3 regions of the Cryobacterium sp. TMT1-62 genome follow, and region 3 is predicted to be linked to each of the others. Evidence: predicted binding sites of a transcription regulator. Region 3 holds the regulator's gene; each other region holds the start of a gene.
The links. Region 3 encodes HrcA, which represses chaperone genes, less so after heat shock. Its sites were predicted from a motif close to TTNGCACTCGNNNNNNNCGAGTGCNAA; they were not measured.
Positions count from the first base shown of each region.

Region 1: the regulator HrcA is predicted to act here: its motif matches at 1,565-1,591, upstream of groL (chaperonin GroEL).
Region 2: the regulator HrcA is predicted to act here: its motif matches at 4,181-4,207, upstream of groES (co-chaperone GroES).

Region 1 is NZ_SOGZ01000016.1:69,012-75,646, reverse strand. It holds gene groL (chaperonin GroEL) at 1-1,520, opposite strand, end outside; gene E3T34_RS04040 (DUF3048 domain-containing protein) at 1,652-2,731, opposite strand; gene E3T34_RS04035 (cold-shock protein) at 2,823-3,026, opposite strand; gene E3T34_RS04030 (LytR C-terminal domain-containing protein) at 3,239-3,823, opposite strand; gene E3T34_RS04025 (DUF3263 domain-containing protein) at 3,886-4,197, opposite strand; gene msrB (peptide-methionine (R)-S-oxide reductase MsrB) at 4,388-4,789, shown strand; gene E3T34_RS04015 (nitroreductase family protein) at 4,793-5,371, shown strand; tRNA gene E3T34_RS04010 (tRNA-Thr) at 5,388-5,460, opposite strand; gene E3T34_RS04005 (thioredoxin domain-containing protein) at 5,534-6,448, opposite strand.
Region 2 is NZ_SOGZ01000036.1:13,022-19,656, forward strand. It holds gene rimI (ribosomal protein S18-alanine N-acetyltransferase) at 1-221, shown strand, start outside; gene tsaD (tRNA (adenosine(37)-N6)-threonylcarbamoyltransferase complex transferase subunit TsaD) at 218-1,330, shown strand; gene E3T34_RS15865 (DUF4190 domain-containing protein) at 1,470-1,838, shown strand; gene E3T34_RS10740 (DUF4190 domain-containing protein) at 1,936-2,499, shown strand; gene E3T34_RS10745 (DUF4190 domain-containing protein) at 2,519-2,929, shown strand; gene E3T34_RS10750 (methyltransferase domain-containing protein) at 2,955-4,154, opposite strand; gene groES (co-chaperone GroES) at 4,282-4,578, shown strand; gene rarD (EamA family transporter RarD) at 4,680-5,609, shown strand; gene E3T34_RS10765 (ABC transporter substrate-binding protein) at 5,656-6,387, shown strand; gene E3T34_RS10770 (ABC transporter substrate-binding protein) at 6,513-6,635, shown strand, end outside.
Region 3 is NZ_SOGZ01000047.1:113,061-119,695, forward strand. It holds gene lepA (translation elongation factor 4) at 1-585, shown strand, start outside; gene E3T34_RS14295 (DUF1990 family protein) at 590-1,237, shown strand; gene hemW (radical SAM family heme chaperone HemW) at 1,242-2,468, shown strand; gene E3T34_RS14305 (DUF4870 domain-containing protein) at 2,471-2,848, opposite strand; gene E3T34_RS14310 (DUF4870 domain-containing protein) at 2,885-3,331, opposite strand; gene hrcA (heat-inducible transcriptional repressor HrcA) at 3,499-4,536, shown strand; gene dnaJ (molecular chaperone DnaJ) at 4,603-5,721, shown strand; gene E3T34_RS14325 (16S rRNA (uracil(1498)-N(3))-methyltransferase) at 5,728-6,468, shown strand; gene E3T34_RS14330 (HIT domain-containing protein) at 6,491-6,635, shown strand, end outside.

The DNA of each region.
Region 1 (6,635 bases), on a different contig from region 3:
GACGCTGCGTTCAGCAGCGCGGAACGGGTGACCTTCACCGGGTCATTGATTCCGGCCGCGAGCATGTCGACGTACTCACCGGTCGCGGCGTTGAGGCCCCAACCGATCGGCAGGTTGCGCACCTTGTCGGCGACAACGCCCGGCTCCATGCCGGCGTTGAGGGCGATCTGCTTGAGTGGAGCGTCGATGGCAACCTTGACGATGTTCGCTCCCGTTGCCTCGTCGCCGACCAGCTCGAGCTTCTCGAACGCGGTCTTGCCGGCCTGGATCAGCGCAACGCCACCACCGGCGACGATGCCCTCTTCGACGGCAGCCTTCGCGTTGCGGACGGCATCCTCGATGCGGTGCTTGCGCTCCTTGAGCTCAACCTCCGTCGCGGCGCCGGCCTTGATGACTGCGACTCCGCCAGCGAGCTTGGCGAGACGCTCCTGGAGCTTCTCGCGGTCGTAGTCACTGTCGGTGTTTTCGATCTCGCTGCGGATCTGCTGGACACGTCCGGCGATGGCTTCGGGGTCTCCGGCGCCTTCGACGATGGTGGTCTCGTCCTTGGTGATGACGATCTTGCGCGCGTTGCCGAGGAGGTCAAGCGTGACGTTCTCGAGCTTGAGACCGACCTCTTCGCTGATGACCTGTCCACCGGTGAGGATGGCGATGTCCTGCAGCTGGGCCTTGCGACGGTCGCCGAAGCCGGGAGCCTTGACGGCGACCGACTTGAAGATTCCGCGGATCTTGTTCACCACGAGCGTGGCCAAGGCCTCGCCGTCGACGTCCTCGGCGATGATGAGGAGCTGCTTGCCGGTCTGGATGACCTTGTCCACGATGGGGAGCAGGTCCTTGATGTTGGAGACCTTGGAGTTGACGATCAGGATGTAGGGGTCTTCGAAGACCGCTTCCTGACGGTCGGGGTCGGTCACGAAGTAGGCGGACAGGAAGCCCTTGTCGAAGCGCATGCCCTCGGTGAGCTCGAGCTCGGTGCCGAGAGTGTTCGACTCCTCGACGGTGACAACACCCTCCTTGCCGACCTTGTCGATGGCCTCGGCGATGATGGCGCCGATTTCGGCGTCACCGGCGGAGATGGAAGCGGTGGCCGCGATCTCTTCCTTGGTCTCGACCTCTTTGGCGTTGGCGATGAGCTCAGCGATCACGGCGGCCGTGGCCTTCTCGATGCCACGCTTGAGGCTGATCGGGTCTGCTCCGGCCGCGACGTTGCGCAGGCCTTCACGAACGAGCGCCTGAGCCAGGACGGTGGCGGTGGTGGTTCCGTCGCCCGCGACGTCATCGGTCTTCTTGGCGACCTCCTTGACGAGCTCGGCACCGATCTTCTCGTACGGGTCGTCGAGTTCGATCTCCTTGGCGATGGACACGCCATCGTTGGTGATCGTGGGAGCGCCCCACTTCTTTTCCAGCACCACGTTACGTCCGCGCGGGCCGAGGGTGACCTTGACAGTGTCAGCGAGGATGTTCAGGCCACGCTCAAGGCCGCGACGGGCCTCTTCGTTGAAAGCAATGATCTTTGCCATATGTGTTTCTCGTCCCTCCCGGACGTTACCAAAACGGTGATGGGTTGGCACTCAAACAGAGAGAGTGCCAAGTAGATTCTGGCACTCTGGGGTCGAGAGTGCAAGTGAACGGCAAGGTGCCGCGGCCGCGGCTACGGCACCAGCACAACCGTGCCTCGGTCCGACGGCACCAGCTCGATCCAGGTGTTACCGGCGGCGAGACGAATCGTCACGCCGAAGTCATCGACGAGACGGATGGGGGCGGTCTGGTCGGCCTTGGACCAGACCGCATGCACGGACTTGCCGCCGGCCGACACCCAGGCTTCCCCCGAACCGATCATTGTCGTCGTGGGAACATCTCCGTAGGTGCCGTCGATCGCGACCCGCAGGACCAGGACGTTGGTCGCCCGCAGCTGCGCACCGGTGGCGTCGAGGTCAGGTGCGCCCTCCTGCGAGCGCAGGTAGGCAGCACCGGCCGCATCCCACGTCCAGCCGGGCCAACGGGCGGTGGAGAAGGTGGAGTTGATCGCCGCGACGGGCGCGCCGTCGACGGCCGCGGACGATCCCTGCACGGTCGCGGAGTAGGCAAATTGCTGGTTCGGCGGCGGCACGGTGGCGTTCCGCGCGACGAGCGCTGAGGCCTGGAGGATGACGTTGTGCGGGGCTTCCCGGTCATCCGAACGCGCGAAGAGGCCGGTGTCGTCGGTATCGAAAGCGGCGCTGACGACATCCGTCGCGTCCATCAGGTCGATGAATTTCTGTTGGCCGCCGGAATAAGCCGCGATTCCGCCGAAGGGCGCGATGATGTCCGGGTCCATGGGTCGGATCGATCGCACCGGCCCGACGAGTTCAGGCACGTCGGAATGCCAGACCGCGACATAACGGGTCAGCCCGCCCTCGACCAGTTCTTCGAAGACGATGTCGGCGCGCTCGAGAGAGAGCTGCGGCCTGGCCGCTTCGTGGTTGTCGATCTTCACCGAGAGGGCAGGGTTCTGGAGGCTCCCGGCCGGCACACTCGTGCCACGCAATGGGGCGACCGCCGGGTCTGCGGCCGACTCGAAGGTGGAGTTCCAGGGCGTGCTGGTCGAGCTTGCCGGCGGCTTCGGCGCGTCACTGGCGCATGCGGAGACCAGCAGAAGGGGCGGCAGAAGGACGACCCCGAGCATCCGGATGGACCGGATTCTCGGTGCCGCACTTCGTCGCTGCGCTTGAACCACTCTTTTCGTTGTCACGCCCCAAACCCTAACGCGGCTGCACTGCCGCGCACACATGCCTGGGAGCGACCCGACCCTGCGGTCGACCGCTGGAACATCCCCCGCTGGATCAGATCGGACGAACCGCTTCTGCCTGGGGCCCCTTTGCCCCTGTACCCAGTTCGAAGATGACGTGCTGTCCCTCTTCCAGAACCTTGTAGCCGTGCATGTCGATGGCCGAGTAGTGGACGAAGACGTCCTGGCCACCTCCATCGACGGTGATGAAGCCGAAACCCTTTTCAGCGTTGAACCATTTGACGGTTCCGTTCGCCATGTATAACTCCTTGTTGCTGTGAATTCGTCGACACGCGCCCGCTGGCCGTACCGGGCCTGGCGCAAGGATTGCGTCCATTGCATTCGACCGATGGAATACGTCTCCTGCGAGAACGCCCGGACAAACAAAATGAGGGACCAACGCCCAATTTACGGAAGCTCCGGAAGAACGAAAGGGGGTTGACGCGCGAGCGCCGGACGTATAGGCGACGGCTATTCGGCCGGCTCGTAGTCGGCGCCGACAACAACGGTCAGGTCCGCTGCGGAATCGGCGAAATCGCTTGAAAGCAGCACCTCCGAGCCGGGCAGTGACTCCGCGACTCCGCGGGCCGCTCCCTCCAGGGCCGCGTCGGCGTAGTAAACCGTCGTCGTCTGCACATCCTCCGTGCTCGCGTTGTCCAGCTCTTCGATCGTCCAGCCCTCCGCCTCGAGGAGATCGCCAACGGACCGGGCGATCCCCTCGCCGGCGGTCCCGTTTAAAACGGTCACGGTCGAGTCAGGGTCCACGGTCGCGGCCGGCGTCGGCACCGGCGCCGGCGCCGGAGTGTCACTCGGAGTGGCGCTCGGCTCGGCCGTGCTGTCAGCAGTCGTCGCCGTGCCCGGCAACTCGAAGTTCAGGTTGTTGTTCAGGACGGCCAGGCCGACGACTCCGATTCCGACCAGCAGCACGGTTGCGCCAAGAGACCACCACACTGCGACCCAGCCGCGCCCTTTCTTGCCGGGCGCGCGGTGGGCCCCCACCCGCTCCAGGAAGTGCGGGAAGTGGTCGAAGCGGTCTTTAGCGTAGGAATTCGGCATCGTGAGGCTGGTCAGATCCTTTGTAGTGGTGATGAGACACGGGAAGGGTGCAGGTCAGGGAGTCAATCGGTGGACTGTAGCGACCGGCGGCCCCTTGCCTGCGACCGGGCGTCGCGCAGCCGCTGCAGGCGTTTCACCAGCATCGGGTCGTGGGCCAGGGCCAGCGGCGAGTCGATCACAACCCCCAGTAGTTGATAGTACCGGGCGGCCGAGAGGCCGAACTCGGCCCGGATCGCCTGTTCCTTGGCGCCGGCATGCTTCCACCACTGCCGCTCGAAGGCGAGGATCAACCGGTCGCGCGCGGACAAGCCTGCCGGCGAGGAGGACTCCGAGGCAGGCTCCGCGGGAGTCGACGAGCCGGGAGCTCCGTCCACGTGCCACCTCCCTCGATCTCTGCAATCCTAATTGTCGATGCCTGCGTACTCGCTGGGCCGTTGGCCGTGCTGTCCAAGGTGGAAAATCCTGCCGGGCTCCTGATCGAGGAATACCACCGCGGTCTGGCGAGTTTAGTGTTGATACGGACAGATTTCGGCCTCTCCGGGGTCGAGCAGGAAGGAACGGAACATGGACTACGAGGTCGAGAAGTCGGATGCGCAGTGGCGCGCGGAGCTGAGCCCCGAGCAGTACGCCGTACTGCGCGGCGCCGCCACCGAGCGGGCGTGGGCCGGCGAGCTCCTCGATGAGGGCCGCTCCGGGATTTACACCTGCGGGGCTTGCAATGCCGAGCTGTTCAAAAGCGGCACGAAGTTCGACTCCGGTTGCGGCTGGCCGAGCTTCTACGAATCGGTGCGTCCCGAGGCCGTTGAACTCCTCGAAGACCGCACCCTCGGGGTTGTGCGCACCGAGGTGCGCTGTGCTAAGTGCGGCTCTCACCTGGGCCACGTTTTCGACGACGGATTCGGAACGCCCACCGGCGACCGGTACTGCATGAACTCCATCTCGCTCAATTTCAAGCCGGTCGAGTAAGCGTTGCCCGACCTCCTTGATACGGTCAATCATCGACGCTCCCACTCCAAGGTCACCGGGCAGGCACCGAGCCATGCGGAACTGCTGCCTTTGGTGGCTGTCGCGGCCCGTGTCGCCGACCATGGCGCTCTGCGTCCGTGGCGGCTGATCGAGTTGCGCGGTGACGCCCGGCGCCGCCTGGGCGAGGCCATGGTCGAGGCCGCCGGGCTGAACGGCGCCGAAGCCGCCAGGCTGGCCGCTAAGCCGCTGCGCGCCGAACTTCTGATCGCCGTGGTCGCGAGCCGTCGCGAAAGCGACACGGTGGCGGTCTGGGAACAGGACGCCGTCGCGGCCGGTGTCGCCCACATGCTGAGCCTTCTCCTCGCCGCCCAGGGCTGGGGCGTCATGTGGCGTTCCGGCGCCCTGGCCCGCACGCAGCCGGTGAACGAAACCCACGGCCTCGCGGCCTCGGAAGAATTGCTCGGCTGGCTGTACGTCGGGGGCATTCCGGCCGATGCAAAACCGGGCGTGCGCTCGCCGATCGATCCGACGGATTTTCTCAGCGCCCTCGAGGAAACCGTCACCGAGAGAATCACGATCTGAAGCGATGAGAGAACAGGGCCGGCCACGGGACTTGAACCCGTAACCCCCACTTTACAAGAGTGGTGCGCTACCAATTGCGCCAGGCCGGCATGAGGCGATTGACGCCTTGACTAATTATCCTAAATGACGAACCCGTGCTGTGCCGCCATCGAAGCGGGGCGACTACCCTGCCGGTGCCGGCTCGGGGGTCGGCGTCGAGGTGGAGTAGGTCGCACCGGCCGCCTGTAGCACGAAGGCCGCGAACTCCCTCGGGTCGTCGAGTGCGCCGACGTACTGCTTTCCGTTGACGAGCACGGTGGGTGTGCCGGTGATGGCCTCGACCTCGGTGTTCGGCAACGGACCGGACAGAGCCCGGTCGGTGGATGCGATGACCCACGATTTGAAGGTCGTATCGTCAATGCACGCGTTGATCTGCGACACCCGGTCGCTCACGCCGGCGTCCTTCACGAGGCCCTTGATGGCCGCGTCGTCGTGACCGGCAGTGCCCTCCTTGGGCTGTTCCTGGAACAGGATGGCGTTGAAGTCGTAGAAGTTTGCGGGGGCGTAATTGGCCACACATGCGGCGGCGTTCGCAGCCCGAAGCGAGTATTTCGTGCCGGAGGACTTGTGGGTCAGGATCGAAACCGGGTGGATCTCCACGGTCGCGGCACCCGACGTGACCCATTGGCTGATCTGGTCACTGTTGGCGGCATCGAACTCGCTGCAGAACGGGCAGAGGTAGTCGGCGTAGACGCGAATGTCGGCGACCGTGCCGGTCGCATCCGGCTTGGACGGTATCGGCTTGGCCTCGGGCTGGAGCGCGGAGGTCGTGACCGGGGTCATCCCCTCGGAGATCAGCACGCCGTCACTGGCCATGTTCGCCGGACCGGGGCCGACCGGGGGAATCGAGTTGATGATGACCACGACGATGACCGCGGCAATGGCGACGCCGGCGACGGCGATTCCGCTGCGCAAGGCGACCCGGTAACGGCGGTCCTTCTTCTTCTGCTCCTCGCGGATCCGCTTGGCCTTGGTGCGCACCGCGTCACGTCGCTGATTCTTAGAGGGACGGCTGTCGCCCGATCCGCCAATAGTCATGAATGCTCGCTCCGAGTAGTTAGTGCAGAGGCAAGCCATTTGCGAATGCCTCCCAAATAGTAGGTCCCCTTTCTGGGAAACGTCCAGACGAGGCCTGTAGGCGGGCTCCGCCGCAGAATTCCCGCCGTCGCCGCGATCCCCCGACATGACATACTTAGAAAGTTGACCTGTGGCACATGACGTGTGG
Region 2 (6,635 bases), on a different contig from region 3:
CCGAGGCCCGGAAGCGGGGCGTGCGCGAGGTGTTCCTCGAGGTGCGCGCCGACAACCCGCCGGCCCAGGAACTCTACCGCCGACTCGGCTTCGAGGAGTTGGGCATCCGCCCTGGCTACTACCAGCCCGACAACGTCGACGCGATCGTGATGCGACTGCACGTGCCTGACGCCGAGATGCAGATGACACCGGCAGAGGCCGCACTGGAGGCCACCGAATGACCGCCCTGAACGCGCAGACCACCCTGAACGCGATGACCGCGCAGAACCGCGCCAACCCGCTCGTGCTCGGCATCGAGACCTCCTGCGACGAGACCGGAATCGGAATCGTGCGCGGAACCACCCTGCTCTCTAACACGATCGCGTCGTCGATGGACGAACACGCCCGCTACGGCGGAGTCGTGCCGGAGGTGGCCGCGCGCGCACACCTTGAGGAGCTCGTTCCGGCGATCCGGGCGGCCGCGCTGGAGGCCGGCATCCGTTTGGAGGACATCGATGCGGTGGCCGTGACCTGCGGCCCCGGTCTGGCCGGCGCGCTCATGGTCGGAGTCGGCGCGGCCAAGGCACTAGCCATCTCGCTCGGCAAACCGATCTACGCGGTCAACCACCTCGTCGGTCACGTCGGGGCCGATGTGCTTCGACTCGGCGCAGACGACTCCACGAAGCCGCTGGAATACCCCACCGTTGCGCTTCTCGTCAGCGGCGGTCACACCTCACTGCTGCTGGTGCGCGATCTGGTCTCCGACGTCGAACTGCTCGGCGAGACCATCGACGACGCGGCCGGCGAGGCCTTCGACAAGGTGGCCCGCCTGCTCGGCCTGCCCTACCCGGGCGGACCCCAGATCGACCGGGCCGCGCGGGAAGGCAATCCCGCGGCCATCCGTTTCCCCCGCGGTCTCAGCCAGACCAAGGACATGGCGAAACACCGGTACGACTTCTCGTTCTCCGGGCTCAAGACCTCGGTCGCGCGCTGGGTCGAGCAGAGACGCGACGCGGATGAGTCGGTGCCGCTGGCCGACGTGGCCGCCAGTTTCCGAGAGGCGGTCGTCGACATCCTCCTGACCAAGGCCGTCGCGGCCTGCGTCGACCTCGGTGTGCCGAGGCTCCTGCTCGGGGGCGGCGTGATCGCCAACGCCCGGCTGCGTCAGGTGGCCCAGGAGCGCACGGATGCCGCCGGCATCGCCCTGCGCATCCCGCCTCTGTCGCTCTGCACCGACAACGGCGCCATGATCGCCGCCCTCGGGGCGCAGCTGATCATGGCCGGGCATGCGCCTTCGTCACTGGAGTTCGGGGCGGACTCCACCCTTCCGGTCTCCGAGATCCAGGTCTGAAACCCCCTCCCACCGGTATTTCGCCACCGGACGGGTATTCTGGCTTCGGCAGGCGACGTTTGTTCGTGCGATCAACACCTTGTCCGACTGGGAGCCAGATTGGCAGCCCAGATGCACCATTCCCGAAGGAGCAATCGACATGACCGACCCCAACGAGCCGCCGGTTAACCCGCCCATGTTCCAGCCGCCGGCGGCGCAGGCCGCTCCGGCCTACGCCCAGCCGGGCTACCCTCAGTCCTACGCGCCGCAGGGCCCGTCCGAGAAGTACAACGTGCTGTCCATTGTGTCGCTCGTGACCTCGGTGCTCGGGATCTCCCTGGTCGGCATCATCACCGGCCACATCGGTCTGAGCCAGATCGGGAAGACCGGAGAAAAGGGACGGGGACTCGCGATTGCCGGCCTCATTGTCGGCTACGCCGGCCTGGCGGCTCAGCTCCTGGCCGTCGTCCTGCTGATCCCGTTGATGATCGCGATCGCGAACGACCCGACCCTGCTCAATACCTACTGACCTGGAGGCCACGGGCAGAAACCCTGCGCGTCGATGACCCGTGACCCGATATGCAATTAGCGACGCCACCCCGTCGTCCGGAAAGGAATGAATTCGCATGAGCGATTCCAACAACCCCAGCAACTCTGACGTGCCCCGCGTGCCTGACGTGCCCCAGGTGCCCGGCGTGCCGGAGGTGCCTGACGTGCCGCAGGTCCCCGATATCCCGCGCGACGAGCAGGGGGCGTCCGCCGCCCCGCCGGCGTACAACGGCCCGACCCCGCCGGCCTCCGTTCCGCCCGCCTTCGGCGCCGCGACCCCGCCGCCCGGCTACGACACCCCGGCGATGACCCAGGCGCCTGCCCATGGCGGCGCGTATTCGTCGCCCTTCGGTGCGGTCGCCGCGAAGCAGCCGATTTTCAGCATCTTGGCGCTGGTCGCCGGCGTTATCGGCGTGCTCGGCTCGCCGATCGTGTTCCTCCCGATTGTGGGTGGCATCCTCGGACTGTTCATCCCCGCCGCCGCGGTCGTCCTGGGCTTCCTCGGTAAGTCGAAGGAGCCGCAGGCGAGGGGCTTCTGGCTGACCGGGCTGATCACGGGGTTCATCGGCGTCGGTCTGGCACTGGTCAGTATCGTGATCTGGTCTGTCTTCTTCGCCACCATCCCCACCTCGTCGTACTGAGCGGAAGATAGCAGCGGGGATGGTTGGGGAGGAACGGGACTGGTCCCGCAACGATGACTTCCGGGTCGACCTCACCCGGCCTCCGGCGCCCGCTCCGGGGGAGCTGGACTACGCGTCGACCATCACAGCCCCTACCGAATGGGTGCCGTACGTCTACACCGACAGCGAGCTGACCGCGCAGGCAGGCCAGGGCGGGCTGTCCATCGCATCGCTCGTCTTCGGGCTGCTGGGGCTGCTGATCGCGGTCTTCGGCGTCTGGGGTGCGGCGCTCTCCCTGGCCGCGGTCGTGCTGGCCGTGATGGCCCGCGTGACCGAGCGCCGTGCCGGCACCGCGTGGGCCTACGGGCTGTGGACCGGGCTGGCCGGGCTGGTCCTCGCGGTCGGGTGGGTGTTGATCGTCACACAGGTGCTGACGGTCGTGCCCGGCTGAGCCATGCTGTCCTTCGCCGCTGGCCTCAGTCGAGTGGCGGAATCCGCTCCACCAGCAGAGCCACCCGGTGGCCGGCGGCCCGGGTGAGCACGAGCGTCGCCGACTCGGGGCCCTTGAGCTTCAGTCGGGTGCGCAGGGTGGCCGGGTCGACGTCCACGCCGCGTTTCTTGATCTCGAGAGTGCCGATGCGGCGTTCTTGTAGGCCCAGCCGCAGCTTCTTCTCGTCGACCGGCAGCACCTCGAGCACCCGGAATGCGGTGGCGAAGGGCGTGCGTTGCAGGGTCTCGGAGGTGAAATACGCGATCCCCTCGCTCAGCATCGACGCGTCGAGCGACCGGGCCAGGTCCCCGATCAGACGTGCACGGATGATCGCGCCGTCCGGCTCGTACAGGTAGTCGCCCAGCACTCCCACCGGGGCATCCGTGCTGTCGTGGGGCGCGGTCAGTTCGTGGATCCCGGTCCGGCCGAGCAGCAGGGCGGAGCGACGGATGCCGGCGCGCGCCAGTGCTCCGAACCACAGCCCCATCTCCACGAGCTTGCCGTCCACGGAGACCCACTGCGACTCGGCCTCCGCGGGGATCAGCTCGCGGTCGTGGCCCGGCCCGAGCTTGACGCCGACGGGCATCCGCTCACTGAGACCGAAGACAAAATCGAGGTGCGGGGAGTAGTCCTCCGGCCGGGTCAGGCGCGAGGTGTTGGAGTGCCCGGCGGTGCGCCGGGCCGGGTCGAGCCAGGCGGCGTCGAAGCCGGCCAGGTCGACGTCTTCCGCGGACGAGTGCAGCACGCTCGCGTTCTCGAACGGAGCCAGGTTGTAGCTGGCGACGGTCGCGGTCACCTCGTCGGCGTCCACCCCCGTCACCGTGAGGTCCATGGCGGCCAGGGCCATGGCGTCGCCTCCGATGCCGCAGCCGAGGTCGACGACCCGGTTCAGGGACGCGCCCGCGAAGCGGCCGGCGTGCAGCGCCGCCACCCGCAGCCGGGTGGCCTGCTCGAGGCCGGCCTCCGTAAACAGCATGCGGCCGGCGAACTCGCCGAACTTGGGCACGGCCCTGGCTCGGAGCCGGGACTGGCTGAGCACCGCGGTGACCAGCTCGGGGCTGTGTCCGGCCTTGCGGAGTTCGCTCACCACCCGCACGACGTCGGCGGCCGCGTCGTACGGCGGCAACGAGTCCAGCAGGCGTAAACCGCCCGGCGATAACAGCTCGACGAGCTCTGAGCGTTCCATCGTGTAAACCTATCAACACGACGCATCTGGCACTCACGTTGCGTGAGTGCCAGATGCGCCCTAAACTCGTCTTGGCACTCTCGCTGTGAGTCTGCTAACTATGTCTTAGCTAAGAAAGAGGTCAACCGTGTCGGTCTCCATCAAGCCGCTCGAGGATCGCATCGTCATCAAGCAGGTCGACGCAGAGCAGACCACCGCATCAGGTCTGGTCATTCCTGACACCGCCAAGGAAAAGCCCCAGGAGGGCGAAGTTGTCGCAGTCGGCCCCGGCCGCATTGACGACAACGGCAACCGCATTCCACTCGACGTCGCCGTCGGCGACAAGGTGATCTACTCCAAGTACGGTGGAACCGAAGTCAAGTTCGGTGGTGAGGACCTCCTCGTCCTGTCGGCCCGCGACGTGCTCGCAGTCGTCGTTCGCTAGCCACACCCACGCAACGGTAGAATCCCGGATGGCCCTGGCCATCCGGGATTCGTCGTTAAGAAAGGTCCGCTGTGGCGCAAGACCCTCTTCCACCCGGGAAAATCCGCGCGGCCCGCCCGGCGCGGTCGGAGCAGAGCAAGGGACTGATCTACGCGGTCCTCGCCTACACCCTCTGGGGCACGCTGCCGCTCTACTTTCTGCTCCTCGCGCCCAGTGGTGCCTTCGAGATCGTGGCCTGGCGGGTTCTCTTCTCCCTGGTGTTCTGCGCACTGCTGATCACGGTCACGCGCAAGTGGAAGTCCTTCCTCGCGCTGCTGCGGAGGCCTCGAATCGTGTTCACCATGGGTCTGGCCGGCCTGCTGATCTTCGTCAACTGGCAGACCTACGTCTTCGCCGCCCTCAGCGGCCACGTGGTCGAGGCAGCCCTCGGCTACTTCATCAACCCGATCGTGACCGTGTTCCTCGGCGTCATTCTGCTGCGCGAGAGGCTGCGCCTGCTGCAGTGGGTGGCCGTGGGAATCAGCCTCGGGGCCGTCGTCGTGCTCACCGTCGGCTACGGCTCGCTGCCGTGGGTGTCGCTCATCCTCGCGTTCTCGTTCGGATTCTACGGATTGATCAAGAAAAGGGTCGGCCGCGACGTCGATGCCGTCGCCGGACTCACCCTCGAAACGGTCTGGCTCGCACCCATCGCCGTGGTGCAGCTGATCGTGGTGGCCTCTGTCTCCGGTCTCACCTTCGGAAGCGTGTCCATCTGGCATACCGTGGGGCTGCTGGCAGCAGGTGTTGTGACCGCTGTGCCGCTGTTGTTCTTCGCCGCCGCGGCCCGGCGCCTGCCTCTGACATACATGGGTCTGATCCAGTACTTCGCTCCGATCCTGCAGTTCCTGGTCGGCGTCTTCGTGCTGCTCGAGCCCATGCCGCCCGAGCGCTGGGTCGGTTTCGCACTGGTCTGGGTGGCGCTGGTCGTTCTCACGACCGACATGGTCCTCACCGGACGCGCGCCCCGGCGTGCGTCCCTTGAACCGGTCTGAGCCCCGCTACGCTCGGGGACGCACCTCGTATGTGAAAGGACACCGGATGCGCACTGCGTCGACTTCCCTGCCCGTCATCCTCGTCGGGGCGCTGGCCTGCGTGCTCCTGCTGTCCGGATGTAGGGCTGAGGTCGCGCCGCCCTCAGTCGAGCCCGCTGCCGCCGCGTCCGTCGTGGTGGCTCCGTCCGGTGACGGGACCGTGCGCCTCGGAACTCTGTTCCCCATGACGGGCCCGGCGGCGGCCAGTGGTGCGGCACAGGTGGCCGGCTCCGAACTGGCCGCCCGGGAGATCACCGAGCAGGGCCGAATTCTCGGGACTCCGATCGAGATCATCCACCGCGACTCCGCCGTCGACCCGGCGACGTCGCTGACCGACTTGTTGGCTCGTGGCGTCGACGTCGTGCTGTGGGACGCCACCGTTCCGATGCCGGGCGATCTGGCGGCCGCCGTCGCGGCGCCGCCGGTGGTACTGCTGTGGCTCGGCGACTTCGCGAACGGAGGCACGCCGCTGGCCGCCAGTGACGGCTTCGCAGCGCGCCTGCGCACCCTCGATCCAGGGCTGGTCGACACTGCCGGCGGCGGTGAAGCCTATGACGGAGTCGTCTTGAGCGCCCTGGCCGCAGCACGGGCCGGAGACGACGGTGCGGCGTCGATCAGGCCCGCTCTCGACCAGGTCAGTACCGGGGCGTTCGCCTGCGCATCCTGGGGAGAATGTGCGGCCGCGCTGGCCGATGCGCAACAGATCGCTTATCAGGGCGTCACCGGCCGCCGATCGTAACGATTTGGTCTGCGTTACACGGATGTAACCCGGTTGCCTTGTTTCGCGCGATTCCTGTCAATAATGTGACAGAACGGCAGTCAATCGACCGCTGTCATTTCTCATTCCTAGTCCCAAGGAGCAACATGAGCGTATTCGCGAAGGCCTCGGCCTCCCGCTCAGTTCGGGCAGTCGTCACTGGAGTCGCCTTGGTCGGCGTCAGTGCACTTCTGCTCACCGGCTGCAGCAGCAACACCACTGAGCCGGCT
Region 3 (6,635 bases):
CTCGCACCCAAGGACTACGTCGGCGTGATCATGGAACTCTGCCAGAGCCGCCGCGGCACCCTGCTCGGCATGGACTACCTCGGCGAGGACCGGGTCGAGATCCGCTACACGATGCCGCTCGGTGAGATCGTGTTCGACTTCTTCGACAATCTCAAGAGCCGCACCGCCGGCTACGGCTCGCTCGACTACGAACCCATCGGCTCTCAGGAGGCCGACCTGGTCAAGGTCGACATCCTGCTGCAGGGCGAACAGGTCGACGCGTTCAGCGCGATTGTGCACCGCGACAAGGCCTACGACTACGGCGTGCTGATGACGGGAAGGCTGCGCAAGCTCATCCCGCGCCAGCAGTTCGACGTGCCCATCCAGGCCGCGATCGGCGCCCGCATCATCGCCCGCGAGTCCATCAGTGCCATCCGCAAGGATGTTCTCGCCAAGTGCTACGGCGGCGACATCTCCCGCAAGCGCAAGCTGCTGGAGAAGCAGAAGGAGGGCAAGAAGCGCATGAAGATGGTCGGCCGGGTCGAGGTTCCCCAGGAGGCGTTCATCGCCGCCCTGTCCGGTGACGAGCCCCCGAAGAAGAAGTAGACGGATGCGCCGCGCCACCTTCACCGATACCGCCGTCACCTACGCGTCCATCGGCGGCACCCTCGCCCCGGACCTGCTCCGGTTCCCACCCAAGGGCTACCGGCCCCTCGAGCGCACCGTGCGCCTTGGCAGCGGTGAGGAGCGCTTCCAGCTGGCCTCGAAGTCGCTGATGACCTGGGGCGTGCAGCGGGGGAGCGGAATGACCGTCACCGACCTGCTGGACGGCACCGGCCAGCAGTACACGGGACTCGTCTTCGACGCCGACGGCCAGGCCGCCCGCGACCAGAAGCCCGAGCCGGACGAGGCCGTCTTCGCCGAGGACGGCACGCCCTACATCGTCAACGGCATGTCCGCGCACCTCACGAGCAAGTTAGGCCCCTTCACCATCGATGCCCCCGTGCGCGTGGTCTACGTGATCGATGAACCCGACCGCCTCGGCTTCGCGTACGGCACCATGGCCGGGCACCCGGCCAGCGGCGAGGAATCGTTCATCGTCGACAGACGCGAGGACGACTCGGTCTGGCTGACCATCCGCGCCTTCTCCCGCCCCGGCAACTGGTTCTACCGGCTGGGCTGGCCGTTCGTGCGGCGGCAACAGGCCAAAATCACCGCTCGGTACCTACGCGCGCTGCATCCGATCGGCGCGGTCTAACCGCATGGGCAGTGCCCTTCCCCTCGGCGACCCCGCACCCAGCGACGGACTGCTGCCGGCCTCGGCCGCCGTGGGAGCAGCCCAGCGCGATTTCGGCGTCTACCTGCACGTGCCGTTCTGCCGGGTCCGCTGCGGCTACTGCGACTTCAACACCTATACCGCCACCGAGTTGCGGGGCGCTAGCCAGCATGACTACGCCGGCCAGGCGATCACCGAGGTCCAGTCGGCCGGCCGGATCCTGACTCAGTCGGGCGTGCCGGCCCGCCAGGCGGCGACCGTCTTCTTCGGCGGCGGCACCCCCACCCTGCTCCCGGCCGACGACCTGGTGCGGATGCTGGAGGCCGTGCGCTCCACCTGGGGGATCGCACCCGGCGCCGAGGTGACCACCGAGGCGAACCCCGACTCCGTCGACGCCGCTTACCTCGGCCGCCTCGCCGACTCCGGCTTCACCCGGGTGTCCTTCGGCATGCAGTCCGCGGTACCGAGCGTGCTGGCCACCCTCGAGCGCACCCACGACCCCGAGCGCGTGCCGCTTGTGGTCCAGTGGGCGCGCGAGGCCGGCCTCGACGTGTCCCTCGACCTGATCTACGGCACACCGGGGGAGACCCTCGTCGATTGGCGCACCAGCCTCGAGCACGCCATCCGGCAGGCTCCCACCCACGTCAGCGCCTACTCGCTTATCGTCGAGGAGGGCACCAAGCTGGCCCACCAGATCAAGCGCGGCGAACTGGCCCCTGTCGATGACGACGTTCAGGCCGAGTTCTATGAGCTGGCCGACGACCTACTGTCCTCGGCAGGCTACGGCTGGTATGAGGTCAGCAACTGGGCGACGGATGACGCGCACCGCTCGCGCCACAACCTCGCCTACTGGCGCAGCCAGGACTGGTGGGGTGTGGGGCCCGGAGCCCACAGCCACATCGGTGGGGTGCGCTGGTGGAACGTCAAGCATCCGTCGGCCTACGGCGATCGGATTCGCGCCGGCGACTCACCGGCTGCCGGGCGGGAGACCCTCGATGCGGCCACTCAGGAGGTGGAGCGGGTGCTCTTGCTCACCCGAATCCGCGAGGGTATCCCCATCGACTCGCTCAGCCCGCTCAGGCGCCACGAGGTGGCGGGACTCATCGCCGACGAACTCATCGACGCGAAAGCAGCCCTCTTCGGTTCGATCGAACTGACCCTCAGAGGACGCCTCCTGGCGGATGCCGTCGTGCGCCGCCTGCTTGCCGACTGAACTCAGTTCACGAACTTGATCGACAGCGGATACGTGTAGTACTCGCCCCGGTTTGCGGCCAAGGCGGCCATGATGCCGAACACGACCATCAGAACGGAGGCAGCCAGGAGAACGAGGTAGCCGACGAGGATGATCGTCAGGACGCCGCCGACCGCGTAGGCGATCAGGAGCGTGAGCTGGAAGTTCAGTGCGGTCGCGGTGTGTGCCCGGATGAACGGGCCGCGGTCCTTGAGCACGATGTAGCCGATCAGGGCCGGCACGAAATAGAACAGAATGCCGCCGACGTGCACGAGGGTGGCCCACAGTTTTTCGTCGGCCGGGTTCATCGGGGTGGGAGCCTGGTTCGGGTTGGGGGGCGGCGGTGGGGTGGAATTGGTCATTGGTGCTCCTTCTGAAGAAAAACCGAGTGCGCCGGGCTACTTGATCAGGCGCAGGGCGAACGGGTACCGGTAGTGGTTGCCGTCCTTCGCCTGGAGGTAGCCGAGCACCGAGAAGACAACACCGAGGATGTACAGCACCCAGGCGAGACCGCCGATGACGCCGCCGATGCCGAATGTGAGGAAGCCGATAACCGTCGCAAAAAAGTTGATCGCGAAGTAGCCGATCAGAAGCGTGATCTGAAAGTTGAGCGCTTCCTTCGCCTCGACGCTGGTCAGAGGTCCGCGGTCTTTGAAGAGCAGCCACAGCACCAGGGACGGCACGAACATGAGGATCCCGCCCAGATGTGCGAGGGACGCCCATTGGCGGTCATCCGCCTCCGTCAGGGGTGCCGACGGTCCCGGGGCGGCAGGCTGGTAGGGCGGTTGCGGCGGCCGTTGGCCCTGGTACGGATCATCGGGTCCGGGACCAGTGAAATTACTCATGATCATGCCTTTCAGTGCACCGGGGAAGAGGTGCTACATGCCTAAGTTACTGCGCCCCAACATTGGGGAGCAATGGGTAAGCCCAGCCGGTCGCGGTATGATTGGCAGTCACATACCGCGAGTGCCAATCGATGCTGCACTCGCGACGCTGGGAGGAGGCGAGCGCCATGGTGTCCGATCGCAGTCTCGAAGTCCTGCGTGTGATCGTTCAGGACTATGTAGCCTCCCGCGAACCCGTCGGTTCCAAATCTATCGTCGACCGGCATTCCTTCGGGGTCTCGGCGGCCACGATCCGCAACGACATGGCCCTGCTCGAAGAGGAAGAGTTGATCGCGGCTCCGCACACCTCGTCGGGCCGCATCCCCACCGATAAGGGTTACCGCCTGTTCGTCGACCATCTCGCCGATCTGCGCCCGCTCTCGGCGGCGCAGCGCCAAGCCATCGAGACGTTCCTCGGTCAGTCGGCCGACCTTGACGAGGTGCTGGCCCGCAGCGTGCGGCTGCTCTCGCAGCTCACCCATCAGGTCGCCCTGGTGCAGTATCCGTCGCTGTCCCGCGCGAAGGTGCGCCACATCGAACTGGTGCCCCTGTCCGAGACTCGCCTCCTGTCGGTTCTGATCACGGATGCCGGACGGGTCGAGCAACGCGTCGTCGACCTGCCCCGGCCTCTGGCTGAACCCGTTCTGATCGAACTGCGCACCCGGTTGAATTCTGCCCTGGTCGGGCTCGGCATGAGCGAGGCCGCCAGCACCCTAACCGGCAGCTCTCTCACCGCCGGCTCCGGCCTCGGCCCGATCGAGCAGCAGGAGGCGGTGGATCTGATCACCGGCACCCTGCGGGACCAGGTCGGCGCGAACAGGCAGGACCGGCTCGTGATGGCCGGCGCCGCCAACCTCGTGCGCACTGAGGAAGACTTCACCGGCAGCATTTTCCCGGTGCTCGAGGCCATCGAGGAACAGGTCGTGCTTCTGCGGCTGTTCGGCGAGATGGCCTCTGACCAGCACGGCGTGTCCGTCAGTATCGGCCGGGAGAATGCCCCGTTCGGTCTGGCCGAGACATCCGTGCTCACCAGCGGCTACTCCTCGCAGGGCGGCAACCTGGCGCGCCTCGGCGTACTCGGCCCCACTCGGATGGACTACTCGAACAACATGGCGGCTGTCCGTGCGGTCGCCCGCTACCTTTCACGCCTTCTCGGCGAGAATTGACCAGTTCCCCTCGGCCCAGAAGCCGGCGGAACACCACATTTCAGAACAGACCTAGGAGAGCCAGCTTTGGCTGACCATTACGAAGTACTCGGCGTTGCCCGCGACGCCTCGACCGACGAGATCAAGAAGGCCTACCGCAGGCTGGCCCGGCAGCTGCACCCCGACGTGAACCCGGGCGCGGATGCATCCGAGCGCTTCAAATCCGTCACGCACGCCTACGACGTGCTCAGCGACGTCAAGCAACGCGACAACTACGACCGTGGCGGCAACGGCCGCTCGGGCGGCGGCGGAGGCGCCGGTTTCGACGGCAACTTCGGCAACTTCGGCGACATTTTCGAGACCTTCTTCGGCGGCGGGGGACCCAGCCGCGGGCCTCGGTCGCGCCGAGAGCGCGGCCAGGATGCCCTGATTCGGGTCGACCTCGACCTCGATGAGATCATCTTCGGCACGCACCGGGAGCTCGAGGTCGACACGGCCATCATGTGCGCGACCTGCAGCGGCACGTGCTGCCAGCCGGGCACCGCGCCCGTCACCTGCGACATCTGCCACGGCACCGGCACCATCCAGCGCGCCGTGCGGTCGCTGCTCGGCAATGTCATGACGAGCAGCCCCTGCGGTTCCTGCCGCGGCTACGGTACGATCATCGCCACTCCCTGCGTCACCTGCCAGGGCCAGGGCCGCGTGCGAGCGCGTCGCACGGTCCCCGTCGACATCCCGGCGGGGGTCGACACGGGCCTGCGCCTGCAGATGCCCGGCAGCGGCGAGGCTGGTCCGGCCGGCGGTCCCAACGGCGACCTCTACCTTGAGATGAAGGTGCGCCACCACGACGTGTTCAGCCGTGACGGCGACGACCTGCTCTGCACCCTCGAGGTGCCGATGACGGATGCCATTCTCGGCAGATCCGCGACCGTCAAGGCGCTCGACGGCGACATCGAGGTCGAGCTCAGGCCGGGCACGCAGAGCGCCGAGATCATCACGGTCAAGGACCGCGGCGTAACCCGTCTGCGCGGGAACGGACGCGGCGACCTGAAGGTCGGCGTGCACGTGGTCACGCCGACCCGTCTCGACCACAAGGAGCGGGAGCTGATCGAGGCCTTTGCGGCCCGCCACAAGGCGCCGGTTCCTGCCCTCAGCGCCTTTCAGCAGGGACTTTTCGCCAAGCTGCGCGATCGGTTTCGCGGCTAGGCGTCGATGGCACACTTCTTCATCGATGAGGCGCTCCACGCCGCCGATTGCGTGCCGGGGGCGGTCGTCGGCATCGGCGGCGCCGAGGCCCGGCACGCGGTCACCGTCAGCCGGGTGCGCCCGGGCGAGCGCCTGCAGATCGGGAACGGGGCCGGGCTCATGCTCGCCGCCACCGTCGTTAACGCAGATGCGAGGCTGCTGACCCTGCGCGTCGAGACGGTGACCGTGACCGCGCTGCTGACGCCGCGCATCCGTCTGGTCCAGGCTCTCGCCAAGGGAGACCGGGACGAATTGGCTGTGCAGGCGGCCACGGAGCTCGGCATCGACGGGGTGATCCCGTGGGCCGCATCCCGCTCCGTGACGCGCTGGGAGGGAGCCAAAATCAAGAAGGGCCGGGATCGCTGGTCCAGCATCGTGCGCGAGGCCTCGAAACAGTCGATTCGCGCGTGGCTGCCCACGGTCGGGGCACTGGCGAGCACCAAAATGCTCGCCGAGCTGGCCGGCACCACCCGGATGCTACTGCTGGAGCCCACCGCGAGCGAACGGCTGACCTCGCAGGCGGCGCCGACCGACGACCGGGATATCCTGCTCGTCGTCGGACCCGAGGGCGGCATCTCCCCGGCCGAGCTGACCCTGCTCGAGCAGGCAGGCGCCACCCGGGTGCGCCTGGGCGACAATGTGCTGCGCACCTCCACCGCCGGCCCGGCCGCCCTCTCCATCCTGAACGTGACGCTCGGCCGCTGGTAGCGCGTGAGCTTAAGATAGAGATATGTCTTCCACCGGCCAAGAACCGTCCATCTTCACTCGCATCGCCGCGCGCGAGGTCCCGGCGACCATCGTCGCCGAAACCGAACGGATCATCGCCTTCACCGACATCGCCCCGCAGGCGCCCGTGCATGTCGTCATCACGCCGA